2 linked regions of the Lichenibacterium dinghuense genome follow. Each later gene encodes a partner of the first gene's protein in a complex. Links are inferred from orthologs where the notes say so. Each region holds a gene or a part of one and is shown on either strand. Other genes may lie near its edges.

What was found. The genes of interacting proteins can lie anywhere in the genome.
Region 2: the proteins of mfd (region 1) and uvrA are in contact, whole or in part, in a crystal structure (PDB 4DFC), measured with the Escherichia coli proteins. The link is inferred for Lichenibacterium dinghuense from one-to-one orthologs.

Annotation. Positions count from the first base shown.
Region 1 is NZ_JAJLMN010000001.1:3,563,897-3,571,869, forward strand. Bases 2,553-6,641 are described here. They hold mfd (transcription-repair coupling factor), read left to right. Parts: upstream 2,553-2,856; coding sequence 2,857-6,441; downstream 6,442-6,641. Other genes in these bases: L7N97_RS17060 (FAD assembly factor SdhE), read left to right, coding at 2,568-2,852; L7N97_RS17070 (lysozyme inhibitor LprI family protein), read left to right, coding at 6,509-6,641. In the rest of the region: ATP-dependent DNA helicase RecG, read right to left, coding at 1-76; L7N97_RS17045 (DUF6894 family protein), read right to left, coding at 293-541; L7N97_RS17050 (AraC family transcriptional regulator), read right to left, coding at 896-1,879; L7N97_RS17055 (XRE family transcriptional regulator), read right to left, coding at 2,032-2,289; more of L7N97_RS17070, read left to right, coding at 6,642-7,207; L7N97_RS17075 (hypothetical protein), read right to left, coding at 7,413-7,622; zwf (glucose-6-phosphate dehydrogenase), read left to right, coding at 7,824-7,973. UniProt on the Escherichia coli protein: Couples transcription and DNA repair by recognizing RNA polymerase (RNAP) stalled at DNA lesions. Mediates ATP-dependent release of RNAP and its truncated transcript from the DNA, and recruitment of nucleotide excision repair machinery to the damaged site.
Region 2 is NZ_JAJLMN010000001.1:677,950-685,449, forward strand. The notes cover bases 2,732-6,347. They hold uvrA (excinuclease ABC subunit UvrA), read left to right. Parts: upstream 2,732-3,069; coding sequence 3,070-6,147; downstream 6,148-6,347. Other genes in these bases: ssb (single-stranded DNA-binding protein), read right to left, coding at 2,732-2,827. In the rest of the region: gyrA (DNA gyrase subunit A), read right to left, coding at 1-839; L7N97_RS03220 (aspartate aminotransferase type Ic), read right to left, coding at 957-2,225; more of ssb, read right to left, coding at 2,294-2,731; L7N97_RS30125 (DUF1127 domain-containing protein), read left to right, coding at 6,663-6,899; L7N97_RS30130 (DUF1127 domain-containing protein), read left to right, coding at 7,046-7,285; L7N97_RS03245 (DUF1127 domain-containing protein), read left to right, coding at 7,422-7,500. UniProt on the Escherichia coli protein: The UvrABC repair system catalyzes the recognition and processing of DNA lesions. UvrA is an ATPase and a DNA-binding protein. A damage recognition complex composed of 2 UvrA and 2 UvrB subunits scans DNA for abnormalities.

The DNA of each region.
Region 1 (7,973 bases):
CCGCCGCGACCTTCGGGCCGACGCCGCGCAGTTTTGTCGCTTCGACGAAGAGCGGGTTGAGGACGGAGGGGCGCATGGGCGCGCCATAGCACGGAAAGAAGGCGCGGGGCCTGCCGCGGTCCGCGCGCGATCCGGGGCGAGGCGTCCGGACCTCTTCGGAGGGGAACCCCGCGACGGAAGCTCTCGGTCCGCCGTCCCAGCAGGGGGCCGGAGTTCGTCGCGGCAGCTGGGAGCCGGGCAGAGCAGCGACGTCGAACGCCGCCGCGCGCGACGCCGGTTCACCCGGGTCGGTTCAGGCTGCGTCATCCGTTATCGGGCAGCCGTGGAACGTGCCGTGCCCGACATAGATCGTGCTTCCGTCGTCGGACCTGACGACGACGTTGATCGACCGTGTGCCGGCCGTGGGGATGTGCTCCGTCAGCATCGTCCCGACCAGGCACGCCACATGGTCCGCGGCCTCGTGCCCGTCACGCAGGTCGACGCCATGCTCGTCGACGTGCCTGATCGATCCGTCGATGCTGTCGAAGTAATACCGGGGCATCCCATTCTCCCACCTCGACCTATGCCGGCAGGTGACGAAGATCGATCATGCCGGCGCAGGCGGCCGCGATGTCTGCGCGTCGCGCTCGAGACATCCGATACGGCCGATGTCATCGCTGCCTGATCCGTGATCGGGACTATAGATCGCGGGTTCGCTGCCCTGAATGGACGCCGCTGCCCTGTCTCTTGCACTGTGCCGCCCTCACTTGGACAGGGGCGTCCCGAGGCGCTCGCCGGGCTGGAGCGGCCGCAAGGCTCGCTCGAAGGCTCGACCCGTCCCCCCGCAGGCCATGGGTGAACGTGCCGAAGGTTGACCGTCCACGGCGCGACGTCACGGGCCGACGAAGGGTCAGCTTCACGCGGTCCGCGGTCGCTTCGGACGCAGGCACCAGTCGAGCGGCGACATGCCGACGTCTCGTCTGAACACGCGGCTGAAGTAGGCCGGATCGACGAACCCCGTCATATACGCCACCGTGGCGATCGACGACTTGGTCTCTTCACGGCGGTCGAGGAGCTGACAGGCTTCCAGGATGCGGCGCCGGCGCACGAGCCCGCCGACCGTTTCGCCGTTCGTCGCGAAGATCTTCTGGATATATCGTTCGGACAGGCCGAGCGCCTGTGCGACCGCCGACGCGTTGAGGCCCGGCTCGTGGAAGTTCGCGTCGATGACCTGCAAGGCGCGACGGCGATGAGCGTTCTGGACGGCCGTCTCGTCCGACGACTGATCGACGCCCTCGACCATCAGGGCCAGCATGTCGGTCAGGTGTTCGGACGTCCGTTTGAGGGCGCGGTCCTCGAGGTGGATCGCGTTGCGGCAGAACGAGTCGGCGTAGTCGACGAACATGCTCTGCAGGGCGCCCGTCGCGGTGAAGTCCTTGCAGGTGTGGTCGTCGATGTCGGGGCGCCGTTTCCTGAAAATGTCGCCCGGTATCAGGATGCCGTGGAAGCTCGCGACGCCGGGCTGCAGGAACCTGTGCGCGCCCTCCGTGCCCAGCAGCGAGAACTGGCCCGGCTTGATCACGACGTCGCGGCCCCGCTGCATCAAGGTGATCTCCCCCTTGACCGGGGTGACGATGAAGTAACCGTCGATGCAGTCCCGGGCCGAGTGCCACGCCGTCCGTTCGCAGAACATCGGATCCGACGCGAAGGTCGCGATCCGAACCTCGTCCGTCCCGGTGCCGGTGAACTGGCCGGAGCGGAAATCAGGCGAGGTGTTGTTCTCGTGGCGATAGAAGAATTCGTTGAGGGTTTCTTTCCAGCGCGTGCCGCGTCGGGCGGCCGCGACGTGTTCGAGCTCCAGATCCAGGATGGATCGGTCTATGACAGGCTTCTTCGTCATGCGTGCCTTTCCCACCCATAGCTGTCCCCGTCCCGCGCTCGCCGAGCGACCGGGGCGGGGCGCTGTGACGGAGAGAGCGTCCGCGCTGCCCGGACGTTCGGGCGTCCGGAGCCGTCGCGCGGACCGCCCGCGCCGGCCCCGCGGGCTCGGCTCTAGACCTGATCGATCCGGAGGATGATGCCGCAGCCGCCGGAGCCCCCGTCGAGGCGGCCGACGCCCGCTTGCTCGTAGGCTCGCCAGAGGGCGGCGGTGCTCGTCGCCGGAGCCGGCCGCTCGCGTTTGCCTTCGGCGGACAGCAGCATGCCGATCGACACCTGCGCACGCCGGCTCGTTTCCACGTAGCTCCAGCCGAGCGCCGCGCGGGCCGCACGGAGCAGGGCCTGCTCGCCCGAGGAGGCTGAGTGAGCCATTTGAGAGGTCCTTCCCGCGTGAGCCCTTTTGTACCTTATCGCCTCGCATGCAAGCCGTTCAAGGAGCGACTCGGCAAAGGTGCGGGGAGGATGCCGCTCCAGGCCGAAACGGCTGCTTTTGTCGCGGGGGGAGGAGGGCGGCCCCCGTCCCGGGGGGCTTCGGCGCCTCGATGGGCGGCCGGGGGAGCGCGGCCCGGGACCGCGCTGGCACGCTCGCGGTGCGCCCCCTATATACGGGCACGCTTCCACCCCTGACGCCCGCGGGTACACGACCTTCGATGACGACTCCCGACGAGGACGCGGTCCGCCGCCGCAAGATCGGCTTCCGGGCCTGGCACCGCGGCACCCGCGAGATGGACCTGATCATGGGCCGCTTCGCCGACGCGAAGCTCGCCGAGCTCGACGCGGCCGGCCTCGACAGCTTCGAGGCGCTGATGGAGCAGCCCGATCCCGACCTCTACAAGTGGGTGTCGGGCGAGGCGCCGGTGCCGGCGGACGTCGACGCCGCCTTCCTGGCCCGCATCCGCGACTTCCACGCCAACACGGGCGCGCTTCGTGGCTAAGGCGATGGCCGGCCGCGTCGTGTCGCCGCCGAAGAACGCCGCCCCGCCCGCGAAGCCGCCGGCGCCGCTCGCCGAGGTGGCGCGCGTCGTCAAGGCGCTGCAGGGCGACACCCACGTCACCCTGGCCCACGTGCCGGACGGCTTCGACGGCTTCGTGGTGGCGGACCTCGCCCGCGCGCTCGCCAAGGGCGCCGAGCGGCCGGCGACGCTCGTCCACGTCGCGCGCGAAAGCCAGCGCGCGCAGGCGTTCCGCGACGCAGTGGCGTTCGCGGCGCCGGATATAGAAGTTCTGGAGTTCCCGGCCTGGGACTGCCAGCCCTACGACCGCGTGTCGCCCAACGCGGCGCTGGCGGCGCGGCGCATGCTGGTGCTGTCCCGCCTCGCGCGCTCGCGCTCGTCGAGCGACAAGCCCCGCATCCTGTCGACGACCGTCAGCGCCATCCTGCAGCGCGTGCCCCCGCGCGACAGCGTGGCGCGGGAAAGCTTCTCCGCCGCGCCCGGCAACTCGGTGTCGACCGACGACCTCGCGGCGTGGCTCGAGACCAACGGCTTCCTGCGCTCGGATGTGGTGCGCGACACCGGCGAATATGCGGTGCGGGGCGGCATCGTCGACCTGTTCGCGCCGGGCATGCCGGCGCCGGTGCGGCTCGACTTCTTCGGCGCCACGCTGGAGTCGATCCGGCCCTTCGACCCCGAGACGCAGCGCTCGACCGGGCAGCTCCGCGCGCTCGACCTCGTGCCGATGAGCGAGGTGCAGCTCACCACGGAGTCGATCCGGAGGTTTCGCGGGAACTACGTGTCCACCTTCGGCGCCCCACACGGCGACCCGCTCTACGCCGCCATCAGCGAGGGGCGCCGCCACCCCGGCATGGAGCACTGGCTCCCGCTGTTCTACCCCAACCTCGGCACGCTGTTCGACTACCTCGGCCACTGCCCGATCGTGCTCGACCCGCTCGACGACCAGGCCGTGACCGAGCGCTTCTCCGTCATCGCCGACCACCACGACGCCCGCGTCGAGGCGCGCAAGCAGCCCGGCGGCTCCGCCGGCTTCAAGCCGCTGCCGACCTCGGCCCTCTACCTCGACCGCGACGACTGGGCGCTGGAGCTCGACCACGCCCCCGTGGCGCGCATCACCGACGCCGAGCCTGCGCCCGGAACGGCGGTGTCGGTCGACCTCGGCGGGCGGCCCGGCCGGTCCTTCGCGCCCGAGCGGGCCGTGGAGGGGGCGAACGTCTTCGACGCCGCCGTGGCGCACATCCGCGAGTTGCAGGCGACCGGGCGCCGCGTGATCGTCGCGGGCTGGAGCGAGGGCTCGCGCGACCGGCTGCGCGCCGTGCTGGGCGAGCACGGTCTCAAGAAGACCGAACCCGTCGCCTCGCTCGGCCAGGCGCTGGCCCTGCCGCCCGCCGCCGTGGCCCTGGCCGTGCTGGGGCTGGAGAGCGGCTTCTCGGCCGGCGACGTCCACTTCATCGGCGAGCAGGACGTGCTCGGCGACCGCCTCGTGCGCGCCCGCAAGAAGACCCGCCGCGCCGCCGACTTCCTCCAGGAGGTGGCGAGCCTCACGCCCGGCGACTACGTGGTCCACGTCGACCACGGCATCGGCCGCTTCCTCGGCCTCAAGACGCTGACGGCGGCCGGCGTGCCGCACGACCTCGTAGAATTGCAATATGCCGGCGAGGGCAACTCGCGCCTGTTCCTGCCCGTCGAGAACCTGGAGCTGCTGTCGCGCTACGGCTCGGAGGATTCCGAGGCCATCCTCGACCGCCTGGGGGGCGGCGGCTGGCAGAACCGCAAGGCGCGGATGAAGAACCGCATCCGCGAGATCGCCCACGGGCTGATCCGCCTCGCGGCCGAGCGGACCCTCAAGCCCGCCGAGAAGCTGGTGCCGCCCGAGGGGCTCTACGACGAGTTCTGCGCGCGCTTCCCCTACGACGAGACCGAGGACCAGCTGAACTCGATCGAGTCTGTGCTCGGCGACCTCGCCTCCGGCCACCCGATGGACCGGCTGGTCTGCGGCGACGTCGGCTTCGGCAAGACCGAGGTCGCGCTGCGCGCCGCCTTCGCGGCGGCCATCAACGGCCGACAGGTCGCCGTGGTGGTGCCCACCACGCTGCTCGCCCGCCAGCACTACAAGACCTTCGCCGAGCGCTTCGCCGGCCTGCCCATCAAGGTCGGACAGGTCAGCCGCATGGTGCCGGCCGCCGAGCAGAAGCGCGTGAAGAGCGCCCTCGCCGACGGCACCATGGACATCGTGGTCGGCACCCATGCGGTGCTGGGCAAGGCCATCGGGTTCAAGGAGCTGGGGCTCGTCGTGGTCGACGAGGAACAGCGCTTCGGCGTCGCCCACAAGGAGCGGCTGAAGGACATGCGGGCCGAGGTCCACATCCTGACGCTATCCGCGACGCCGATCCCCCGCACGCTTCAGCTCGCCATGACGGGCGTGCGCGACCTCAGCATCATCGCGACGCCCCCCGTTGACCGCCTCGCGGTGCGGACCTCCGTCTTCCCCTTCGACGAGCTGATGATTCGCGAGGCGCTGCTGCGCGAGCGCTACCGCGGCGGCCAGAGCTTCTACGTCTGCCCGCGCATCGAGGATCTGGAGGAGCAGGCGGCCTTCCTGGCGCGCTCGGTGCCGGAGGTGAAATTCGTGGTCGCCCACGGGCAGATGTCGGCGACCGAGCTCGAAGAGAAGATGTCGAACTTCTACGAGGGGCACTACGACGTGCTGCTCGCCACCGCGATCGTCGAGGCGGGGCTCGACATCCCGCGCGCCAACACGCTGATCGTGCACCGCGCCGACTTGTTCGGCCTCGCGCAGCTCTACCAGCTGCGCGGCCGCGTCGGCCGCTCGAAGACGCGCGCCTACGCGCTCTTCACGCTGCCCGCCAACCGGCCCCCCACCGCCCAGGCCGAGAAGCGGCTCAAGGTGCTGCAGGGGCTCGACACGCTCGGCGCGGGCTTCGAGCTCGCCAGCCACGACCTCGACATCCGCGGCGCCGGCAACCTGCTCGGCGACGAGCAGTCCGGCCACATCAAGGAGGTCGGCTTCGAGCTCTACCAGCAGATGCTCAAGGACGCGATCGAGGCGCTGAAGTCGGGCGATACGGGCGAGCTCGCGGAAGAGGCTTGGTCGCCCGCCATCTCGATCGGCGTGCCGGTGACGATCCCCGAGCATTACGTGCCCGACATCGCGCTGCGCATGAACCTCTACCGCCGCCTCTCGGCCCTGGAGGACGAGGACGAGATCGAGAGCTTCGGCGCCGAGATGGTGGACCGCTTCGGCGCGCTGCCCGACGAGGTGCGCCAGCTCCTCAAGCTCATGGCGGTCAAGGGCCTGTGCCGGCGCGCCAACGTCGAGAAGGTCGACGCCGGGCCGAAGGGCGTCATCGTGGGCTTCCGCGAGAACAAGTTCTCGAACCCGGGCGGCCTCGTGCGGCTGATCCAGGACCCGAAATACTACGCCAAGGTCCGGCCCGACATGCGCGTCGCCTTCCAGCGCGAGTTCGACCGGCCGGAGGACCGGCTGGAGGGCACGCGCGAGATCCTGCGGCGGCTCGTCGCCATCGGGGAGAAGAAAAAGGCCGCGTGAGCGCCGATCGGTGGTTGCGGGCGGCACGGCGGGGAGGCAGGTTCGCGGCTCCCGCCCGGAGTTCGCCATGCGCCTCGCCCTGTTCCTCGCCGCGCTGTCGGTCGCCGGGCCGGCGACGGCGGCGAGCTTCGACTGCACCGCGGCGTCGAGCCCGGACGAGGTGGCGATCTGCGCCGACCCGCACCTGTCCGCGCTCGACGTGCTGGTCGACCGGGCCTACGGCGAGGCGCGCAAGGGCTACGGCGGCGCGCCCGACGCGGAGGATCGCGCCCACGCGCTCGACGACGCGCGCGACTTCAACGCCCGCAAGCGGCGCTGCGGCGCGGACCTCGGTTGCCTCACCGCAGCCCACGTCGGCGCGCTGGAGGATTTCGGGGTGTACGGGTCGAGCGTGCGCGTGCCGGCCTGGATCGCCGCCACCGCGATGACGCCCTCCGTGCCGGCCGAGACGCGCCGCCTCCCGGCGCGCGAGGGCGACTGCGCCCGCACCCGCGTCACCGACGTCGGCGGGCGGCTCGAAGGGGACGCGGACTTCTCCAGCGGGACCCGTGTGGGCTTCGCCAACGGCGGCGCCCAGGTCAGCTACGACCGCGTGCCGGCCATCGTCGCCTCGCGCCGCGGCGACCCCGTGCTGATGTGCCTGACCTCGATCCCGAAGCACTGCCCGCCGCGAGACGACCGCGGCCGCAGCTACACGTCGACCAACCTGCGCACGCGCGGGTCCTGGTCGCTCGCCGACTCGCAGCACAGGTGCGGCGGGGCCTGAACTTCCCCATCGGCTCCCCCCGACTGACGGGACGGGGGGCAGGGCATGTCGGCCCCGCCGAGGCCGCGATCGACCTCACGCCGGCGGGTCGCGCCTCTGCCCGGCGCGGAACTGCCGCTGCTCGCGCACGAGCAGGCCCGCCACACCCGCCAGGAGGAGCAGCACGACCCCGAGCACCACGGCCTCGCCCATGACGCGCTCCCCGTCAGATCATCCCGCGCCGCTTGGCTTCCCTCTTGGCCGCCGCGTGGACGTCGGCCGCGACGTCGCCGGGGTCCTTCGGGCCGTGCCCCTCCTCGACCCGGCCGGGCAGGAGGTCGCCGTCCTCGATCCGGTAGGTGAAGACGTGGCCCGTGGCGTTGTGGCGGAGGCGCAGCGTCGTCTCGGTCGCCTCGATGACTTCGGTGTTGTCCATGGTGCCCGGTCCGTCTCGCCATCGTCGTCGTCGCGCGTCAATGTTCCGCCGCGGCCGATCGTTGCCCGTGTGGCTCCGCGGCGTTGCGGCCGGGGGGCAGGGGCGTGCATCCTGGGCGCCGCGAGTCGCGGACCGATCGGGGATCGAAACGCGCCGGCGCCCCGTTCCTGTGACGGGACGGCCGGCGGGACTGGAGTGGATATGGTGAGGAAGGCTCTGCGCGGGGTCGGGCCCGGTTACCCGCAGATCGTGGTGCTGGTCGGCGCCACCGGCGACCTGTCCCGGCGCAAGCTGCTGCCCGGCCTGTTCCATCTGGCGAGCTCGGGCTTCATCCCCGGTTGCCGCGTCATC
Region 2 (7,500 bases), 2.9 Mb from region 1 along the record:
TCCTGCAGGGTCGTCTTGTTGACCTGGTAGGGGATCTCCTGGACGATCAGCGCCGTGCGGTCGCGGCGGATCTCCTCGGTCGTGATGCGGGCCCGCATGACGATGGAGCCGCGGCCCGTGGTGTAGGCCTGGCGGACGCCGGCGCGGCCGAGGATCGTGCCGCCGGTGGGGAAGTCCGGCCCCGGCACGATCCCCATCAGCTCCTCAAGCTCGATCTCGGGCCGGTCCATCAGGGCCAGGGTCGCGTCGATCACCTCGCCGAGGTTGTGGGGCGGGATGTTGGTCGCCATGCCGACCGCGATGCCGCCCGCGCCGTTGACGAGCAGGTTCGGGTAGCGGGCCGGCAACACGACCGGCTCCTTCTCCTTGCCGTCGTAGTTGTCCTGGAAGTCGACGGTGTTCTCGTCGATGTCCTGGATCAGGGCCAGCGAGGGCGGCGCGAGGCGCGACTCGGTGTAGCGCATGGCCGCCGGCGGGTCGCCGTCGACCGAGCCGAAGTTGCCCTGGCCGTCGATCAACGGCAGGCGCATCGAGAAGGACTGCGCCATGCGGACCAGCGCGTCGTAGATCGCGGTGTCGCCGTGCGGATGGTACTTGCCCATCACGTCGCCGACGATGCGGGCCGACTTGACGTAGGCGCGGTCCGGCAGGTGGTTGTTCTCCTGCATGGAGAACAGGATGCGCCGGTGCACCGGCTTGAAGCCGTCGCGCACGTCGGGCAGCGCGCGCGACACGATCACGCTCATGGCGTAATCGAGGTAGGAGCGCTTCATCTCGTCCGCGATGGAGACGGGCCGGATGCCGTTCGGATCTTCGATTCTGTCGTCGGTGTCGGCCAAGTGGCATCCCTTCGCGGACGGCCCGGCGCTGGCGCGCCGGCGGTTCTGATCTCGGTTCTATATGGGTGTCGAGAGGACGATCCGCGAGGTTTTACAGGCGGAAGGACGCTGTCCGCCTCAGGCCGCGGCGGTGTCCTCGGCGCGCTTCTCGAGCCCCGCGAGCGCGATGCAGATGGCGATGCCCTCGGCCGCGGCCTCGACGTCGCCGAGCTTGGGGAAGGTGGGGGCGAGGCGCAGGTTGGCGTCCTCCGGGTCGCGCCCGCCGGGCCAGGTCGCGCCCGCGGGGGTCAGCGCCAGGCCGGCCGCCTTGGCGAGCGCCACGACGCGGGAGGCTGTGCCCGGCACGGCGTCGACGCTGATGAAGTAGCCGCCCTCGGGCCGCGACCAGCGCGCGAGACCGGTGCCGCCGAGCCGCCGCTCCAGCGCGCGGAGCACGGCGTCGAACTTCGGGCCGATCAGATCGCGGTGCCGGACCATGTGGGCGTGCAGCCCTTCGGCGTCGCGCAGGAAGCGCAGGTGGCGGAGCTGGTTCAGCTTGTCGGAGCCGATGGTGCGGCGCCCGGCCCGCGCCAGGAACCAGGACACGTTGGCGGGCGATGAGGCGAAGAGCGCGACGCCGGCGCCGGCCAGCGTGACCTTGGAGGTCGAGGCGAAGCAGAAGGCGCGGTCCGGGTGGCCGGCCTCGCGGGCGAGGTCGAGGATCGAGGCCAGCGGCGTGCGGCGCTCGGTCAGGTGGTGGACCGCGTAGGCGTCGTCCCAGAACAGGCGGAAGTCCGGCGCGCCCGTCTTCATCGCGGCGAGGCGGCGCACGGTCTCGTCGGCGTAGGTTTCGCCGGTCGGGTTCGAGTAGCGCGGCACGCACCACATGCCCTTCACGGACGGGTCGGCGGCGAGCGCCTCGACCGCGTCCATGTCGGGGCCCTGCCCCGTGAGCGGCACCGGCAGCAGGCGGAAGCCGAACTCCTCGGTCAGGCCGAAGTGGCGGTCGTAGCCCGGCACGGGGCAGATGAAGGCCGGCGAGGCCTCCCTGGACCAGGGCCGCTCACCGCCCGGCACGCCCTTGAGCAGCGCCCACACGATGCAGTCGTGCATCAGGGCGAGGGACGAGTTGTTGCCGAGCACGATGGCGTCCGCCGTCAGGCCGAGCGCCTCGCCGAACAGGGCGCGGACCTCTGGCAGGCCGCGCAGGTCCCCGCCGTAGTTGCGCGCGTCCTCGCCGGCCGCCGTGGTGGTGTCGCGGTTGCCCTGCGGCAGCAGCATGGCGTCCGACAGCGACAGCTGTTCGGGCGAGGGTTTGCCCCGCGTCATGTCGAGCTTGAGGCCGCGGGCCTTGAAGCTCTCGTAGTCGGCGCGGGTGCGGGCGAGGTCGGCGGAAAGGTCGGTCATCAGGACAGTCTAGCTCAGGACGGCGTGCGCGATCCTTCTCCCGTTCCACGGGAGAAGGAAACCCGTCATCAGAACGGGATGTCGTCGTCGATCGCGTCCGACATGGAGCCGCCGCGGCCGCCGCCGCCGGAGTTGCCGCCGCGGTCCATCGGCGAGGAGCGGCCGAAGGACGGGCGGTCGCCGCCCCGGTCGCCGCCGCGGTCGAAGGAGCCGCGGTCGTCGTCGCCCGCGAAGCCGCCGCCGCCGCTGTTGCGGCCTTCCAGCATGGTCAGCTCGCCGCGGAAGCGCTGCAGCACCACCTCGGTGCTGTAGCGCTCGTTGCCGTCCTTGTCGTTGTACTTGCGGGTCTGGAGCTGGCCCTCGACGTAGACCTTCGAGCCCTTCTTCAGGTACTGCTCGGCCACCTTGGCGAGGTTCTCGTTGAAGATCACGACGGAGTGCCACTCCGTCTTCTCCTTGCGCTCGCCGGACGCCTTGTCGCGCCAGGATTCCGTGGTGGCGAGGCGCAGGTTCACCACCGCGTCGCCCGACTGCATGCGGCGCACCTCGGGATCCTTGCCCAGGTTTCCGACCAGAATGACCTTGTTGACGCTGCCCGACATGGTGCCCTCCTCGGGACCTCGATGAGTGTGGGCCCTCGGCGCGCGACGCGGCGCCGGACCCGACCTTGACCCGTTCCTACAAGGCGGCGGTTACCAAACTCCGCCGACCCGTTCCCTCTATGTTCCCTAGCACATCCGTGGTAAGCGCGAAACGGCGGCGGTGCCGATACGGCATGGCACCCCTATATGGAGGCGAAACCGGTTCCGCGGCCGGCCGTCCTCATCCTGGAACCCGTCCCTCCATGGCGCAACAGCCCCGCTCCCGCACCCGCAAGGCCGAAGCGGCCGCAGAGGCGCCCGAAGCCGCCGAAACCCCTGCCCCGCGCATCGTCCGCAAGGTCAGGGCCATCAAGGGCGCGGCCGCGGAGGCGGCCCCCGGGCCGGCCGCGCCCGCGGAGATGAGCGACGCCGCGCTGGAGAAGCTGTTCGACGCCGAGCCGCCCCGCCTGCCCGACCGCGACAGCATCGTGGTGCGGGGCGCGCGCGAGCACAACCTCAAGAACGTCGACCTCACCATCCCGCGCGACAAGCTGGTGGTCTTCACCGGCCTGTCGGGCTCGGGCAAATCATCTTTGGCCTTCGACACCATCTACGCGGAAGGACAGCGCCGCTACGTGGAATCGCTGTCCGCCTACGCGCGCCAGTTCCTGGAGATGATGGGCAAGCCCGACGTCGACCAGATCGACGGCCTGTCGCCCGCCATCTCGATCGAGCAGAAGACGACCTCGAAGAACCCGCGCTCCACGGTCGGCACCGTCACCGAGATCTACGACTACATGCGCCTCCTGTGGGCGCGCATCGGCATCCCCTATTCGCCCGCGACGGGCCTGCCGATCGAGAGCCAGACTGTCAGCCAGATGGTGGACCGCGTGCTGGCCCTGCCGCCGAACACGCGCCTCTACCTGATCGCGCCCGTGGTGCGCGGCCGCAAGGGCGAGTACCGCAAGGAGATCGCCGAATTCCAGCGCAAGGGATTCCAGCGCCTGAAGGTCGACGGCGAGTTCTACCCGCTCGACGAGGCGCCGACGCTCGACAAGAAGTTCAAGCACGACATCGGCGTCGTGGTGGACCGCATCGCGGTGCGCCCCGACATGGCGACGCGCCTCGCCGAGTCCTTCGAGACCGCGCTGGAGCTGGCCGACGGCATCTCGGTCGTCGAGTTCGCCGACGAGCCGCCGGAGGGCTCGCCGAAGGAGGTGGTCTTCTCGTCGAAGTTCGCCTGCCCGGTGTCGGGCTTCACCATCCCCGAGATCGAGCCGCGGCTGTTCTCCTTCAACAACCCGTTCGGCGCCTGCCCGGTCTGCGCCGGGCTCGGCTCGCAGATGCAGGTCGCCGCCGAGCGGGTCGTGCCGGACCCGACGCTGAGCCTGAAGCGCGGCGCCATTTCGCCCTGGTCGAAGTCGTCCTCGCCCTATTACGCGCAGACGCTCGACGCGCTGGCACGCCACTACAAGGTCAAGCTCGACACCAAGTGGAACGCCCTGCCCCAGAGCTTCCGCGACGCCGTGCTGTTCGGCTCGGGCGAGGAGGTGATCCGCTTCCAGTACGACGACGGCTCGCGCGCCTACGGGGTGTCGAAGCCCTTCGAGGGCGTGGTGCGCAGCCTCGACCGGCGCTTCAAGGAGACCGACTCGGAGTTCATCCGCGAGGAGATCGGCCGCTACATGGGCGCGGTGCCCTGCCCCACCTGCGCGGGCGCGCGCCTCAAGCCCGAGGCGCTGGCGGTGCGGATCGCGGACAGGACGATCTCGTCGGCCGCTGAGCTTTCGATCCGCAAGGCGATCGCCTGGTTCGACGCCCTGCCGGCGCAGCTCGACGACAAGCGCAACGAGATCGCGGTGCGGATCCTCAAAGAGATCCGCGACCGGCTGCGCTTCCTGATCGACGTCGGGCTCGACTACCTCACGCTCGGCCGCGGCGCCGGCACGCTGTCGGGCGGCGAAAGCCAGCGCATCCGCCTAGCCAGCCAGATCGGCTCGGGCCTCACCGGCGTGCTCTACGTGCTCGACGAGCCCTCGATCGGCCTCCACCAGCGCGACAACGAGCGGCTGCTCGGCACGCTGCAGCGCCTGAAAAGCCTCGGCAACAGCGTGATCGTGGTCGAGCACGACGAGGACGCGATCCTCAGCGCCGACTACGTGGTCGACGTGGGCCCCGGTGCGGGCGTGCACGGCGGCCACATCGTGGCAGCCGGCACGCCGCGCGAGATCATGTCCAACCCCGCCTCGCTGACCGGCGACTACCTCGCCGGCCGCAAGACCGTCGGCGTGCCGCGCCGGCGCCGCGCCGCCAAGGAGGGCCAGTCCCTCAAGGTCGTCAACGCGCGGGGCAACAACCTCAAGAACGTCACCATGGAGGTGCCGCTCGGCACCTTCTCGTGCATCACGGGCGTGTCGGGCGGCGGCAAGTCGACCCTGGTGATCGACACCCTCTTCGCGGCGGCGGCGCGCAGACTCGGCGGCGGCGCCGAGCACCCCGCGCCGCACGACGCCGTGGAGGGCCTGGAATTCCTCGACAAGGTCATCGACATCGACCAGTCGCCGATCGGCCGCACGCCGCGCTCGAACCCCGCCACCTACACGGGCGCCTTCACGCCCATCCGCGACTGGTTCGCCGGCCTGCCGGAATCGAAGGCGCGCGGCTACGGGCCGGGGCGCTTCTCGTTCAACGTCAAGGGCGGGCGCTGCGAGGCCTGCCAGGGCGACGGCGTCATCAAGATCGAGATGCACTTCCTGCCCGACGTCTACGTCACCTGCGACGTGTGCAAGGGCAAGCGCTACGGTCGCGAGACGCTCGACGTGAAGTACCGCGACCACTCCATCGCCGACGTGCTCGACATGACGGTCGAGGAGGCGGCCGACCTGTTCAAGGCCGTGCCCTCGATCCGCGACAAGATGAAGACGCTGGCGCGCGTCGGCCTCGGCTACGTCAAGGTCGGGCAGCAGGCCAACACCCTGTCGGGCGGCGAGGCGCAGCGCGTGAAGCTGTCCAAGGAGCTGTCGCGCCGCTCCACGGGCCGCACGCTCTACATCCTCGACGAGCCCACCACGGGCCTGCACTTCGAGGACGTGCGCAAGCTCCTCGAGGTGCTGCAGGAGCTGGTCGACCAGGGCAACACGGTGGTAGTGATCGAGCACAACCTCGAGGTCATCAAGACGGCCGACCACATCGTCGACCTCGGCCCCGAGGGCGGCGACGGCGGCGGCCGCATCGTGGCGACAGGCTCGCCCGAGGAGGTCGCCCGCAACCCGGCCAGCCACACCGGGCGCTTCCTGCGCGACGTGCTGGCGCGCCGCCCGCTGCAGGCCGCCGCGGAATAGCGGGGGCGGCCCGGATCGCGAGCCCCCCGCCCGCCGTCGCGAGCACGGCCGAGCGACCGAAGCCGTCAGACTGCGCCGGGAAGCGGAGCGTCGGCCGAGGAGCCGCGATCAAGGCCGCCTCGCCGCGGCCGCGATGGCTGGCCAGGAGCTTGCTCCGGCCCATCGCGTTTTTGCAACGCACCATATGGATGTCCCGGTCGGCCGCCACGCGCTCCGCCGCCGCCGGACGATCCCGGTCGCAAGCGGTTCCACCCCGCCGGTCGCCCCCATCCTGTCATGCAAATTTCACATGAGCGGAGCGCTGCAGGAGGGCTAAATGCCGTCTTTGTCGCTTGTGTGACGCGATTTTCGCCTCAATCCCTACCTGGACGTGAACGAAGCCCCGCATCTTGCGCATATCAGACGGTTGCGAGTCTGGCTTCTCGCATCGGCGAATCTGCGTATATTGCACTGCATCAAAGGTCGAGCGGGACGGGGCGACGCGCCTCGTGCCGCGAACAACAAGGAACCTTTCGATGCTGAACTTCATCGCTTCCTGGCGCCGCGAGCGCGAGGCCATCCGCGAGCTGTCCCGCCTGTCCGATCGCGAGCTGGCCGACCTCGGCCTGTGCCGCTCCGACATCCGCGGCGTCGTCGAGGAGATGTCGCGGGCGCCGGCCCCCGAGGGCACCGTCGCGCGTTCCGCCCGCGAGCCGGTCGGCACCATGGCCCCGTCCTGGGGCACTCACGCCCGCCGGTCGGTCGCGGCCTGACCCCTCCGCCGCCACGACGCCGTGGCGGAGGTGCCGGCCCGGAGCCGGCGAACACCGTGGCCGCCATTGTGTGTGGGCGGGCACGCGGACCATCGCTCCATCGCCGGATCCGCCGGCCCTCGGGGCGACAACGAATGGAGCCCCCCATGATCGCATCCATCATGACCCGCTACGCCGCCTGGCGCCTGCGCCGCGAGACGATCCGCGAGCTGTCCCTGCTGAACGACCGCGAGCTGGCCGACCTCGGCATCGGCCGCGGCGACATCCCCTTCGTGGCCGACGGCACGTTCCACGAGATCGAGCCGGCCTTCGTGCCCGCGGCCAACGACGACGCCCACATCGGCCCGGCCTGGGCCGCCCACGCGCCGACCTCGCTGGCGGCCTGAGCCCGAGATCCCGTCCCGAGCCGTCCCGGCTCGGGGACGCGACATGCCCGCCGTTGTGTGTGGGTGGGCATGACCCCGACGCCCCCGCGCCGCGCTTCCGCGGCCGCCGGAGGCTCACCAAGAACGGAGAAACTCCATGCTGAAGTCCCTGACCCTGAAGATCGCCGCCTGGCGCCGCTACCGCGACTCCGTGCGCGAGCTGTCCCGCCTGTCCG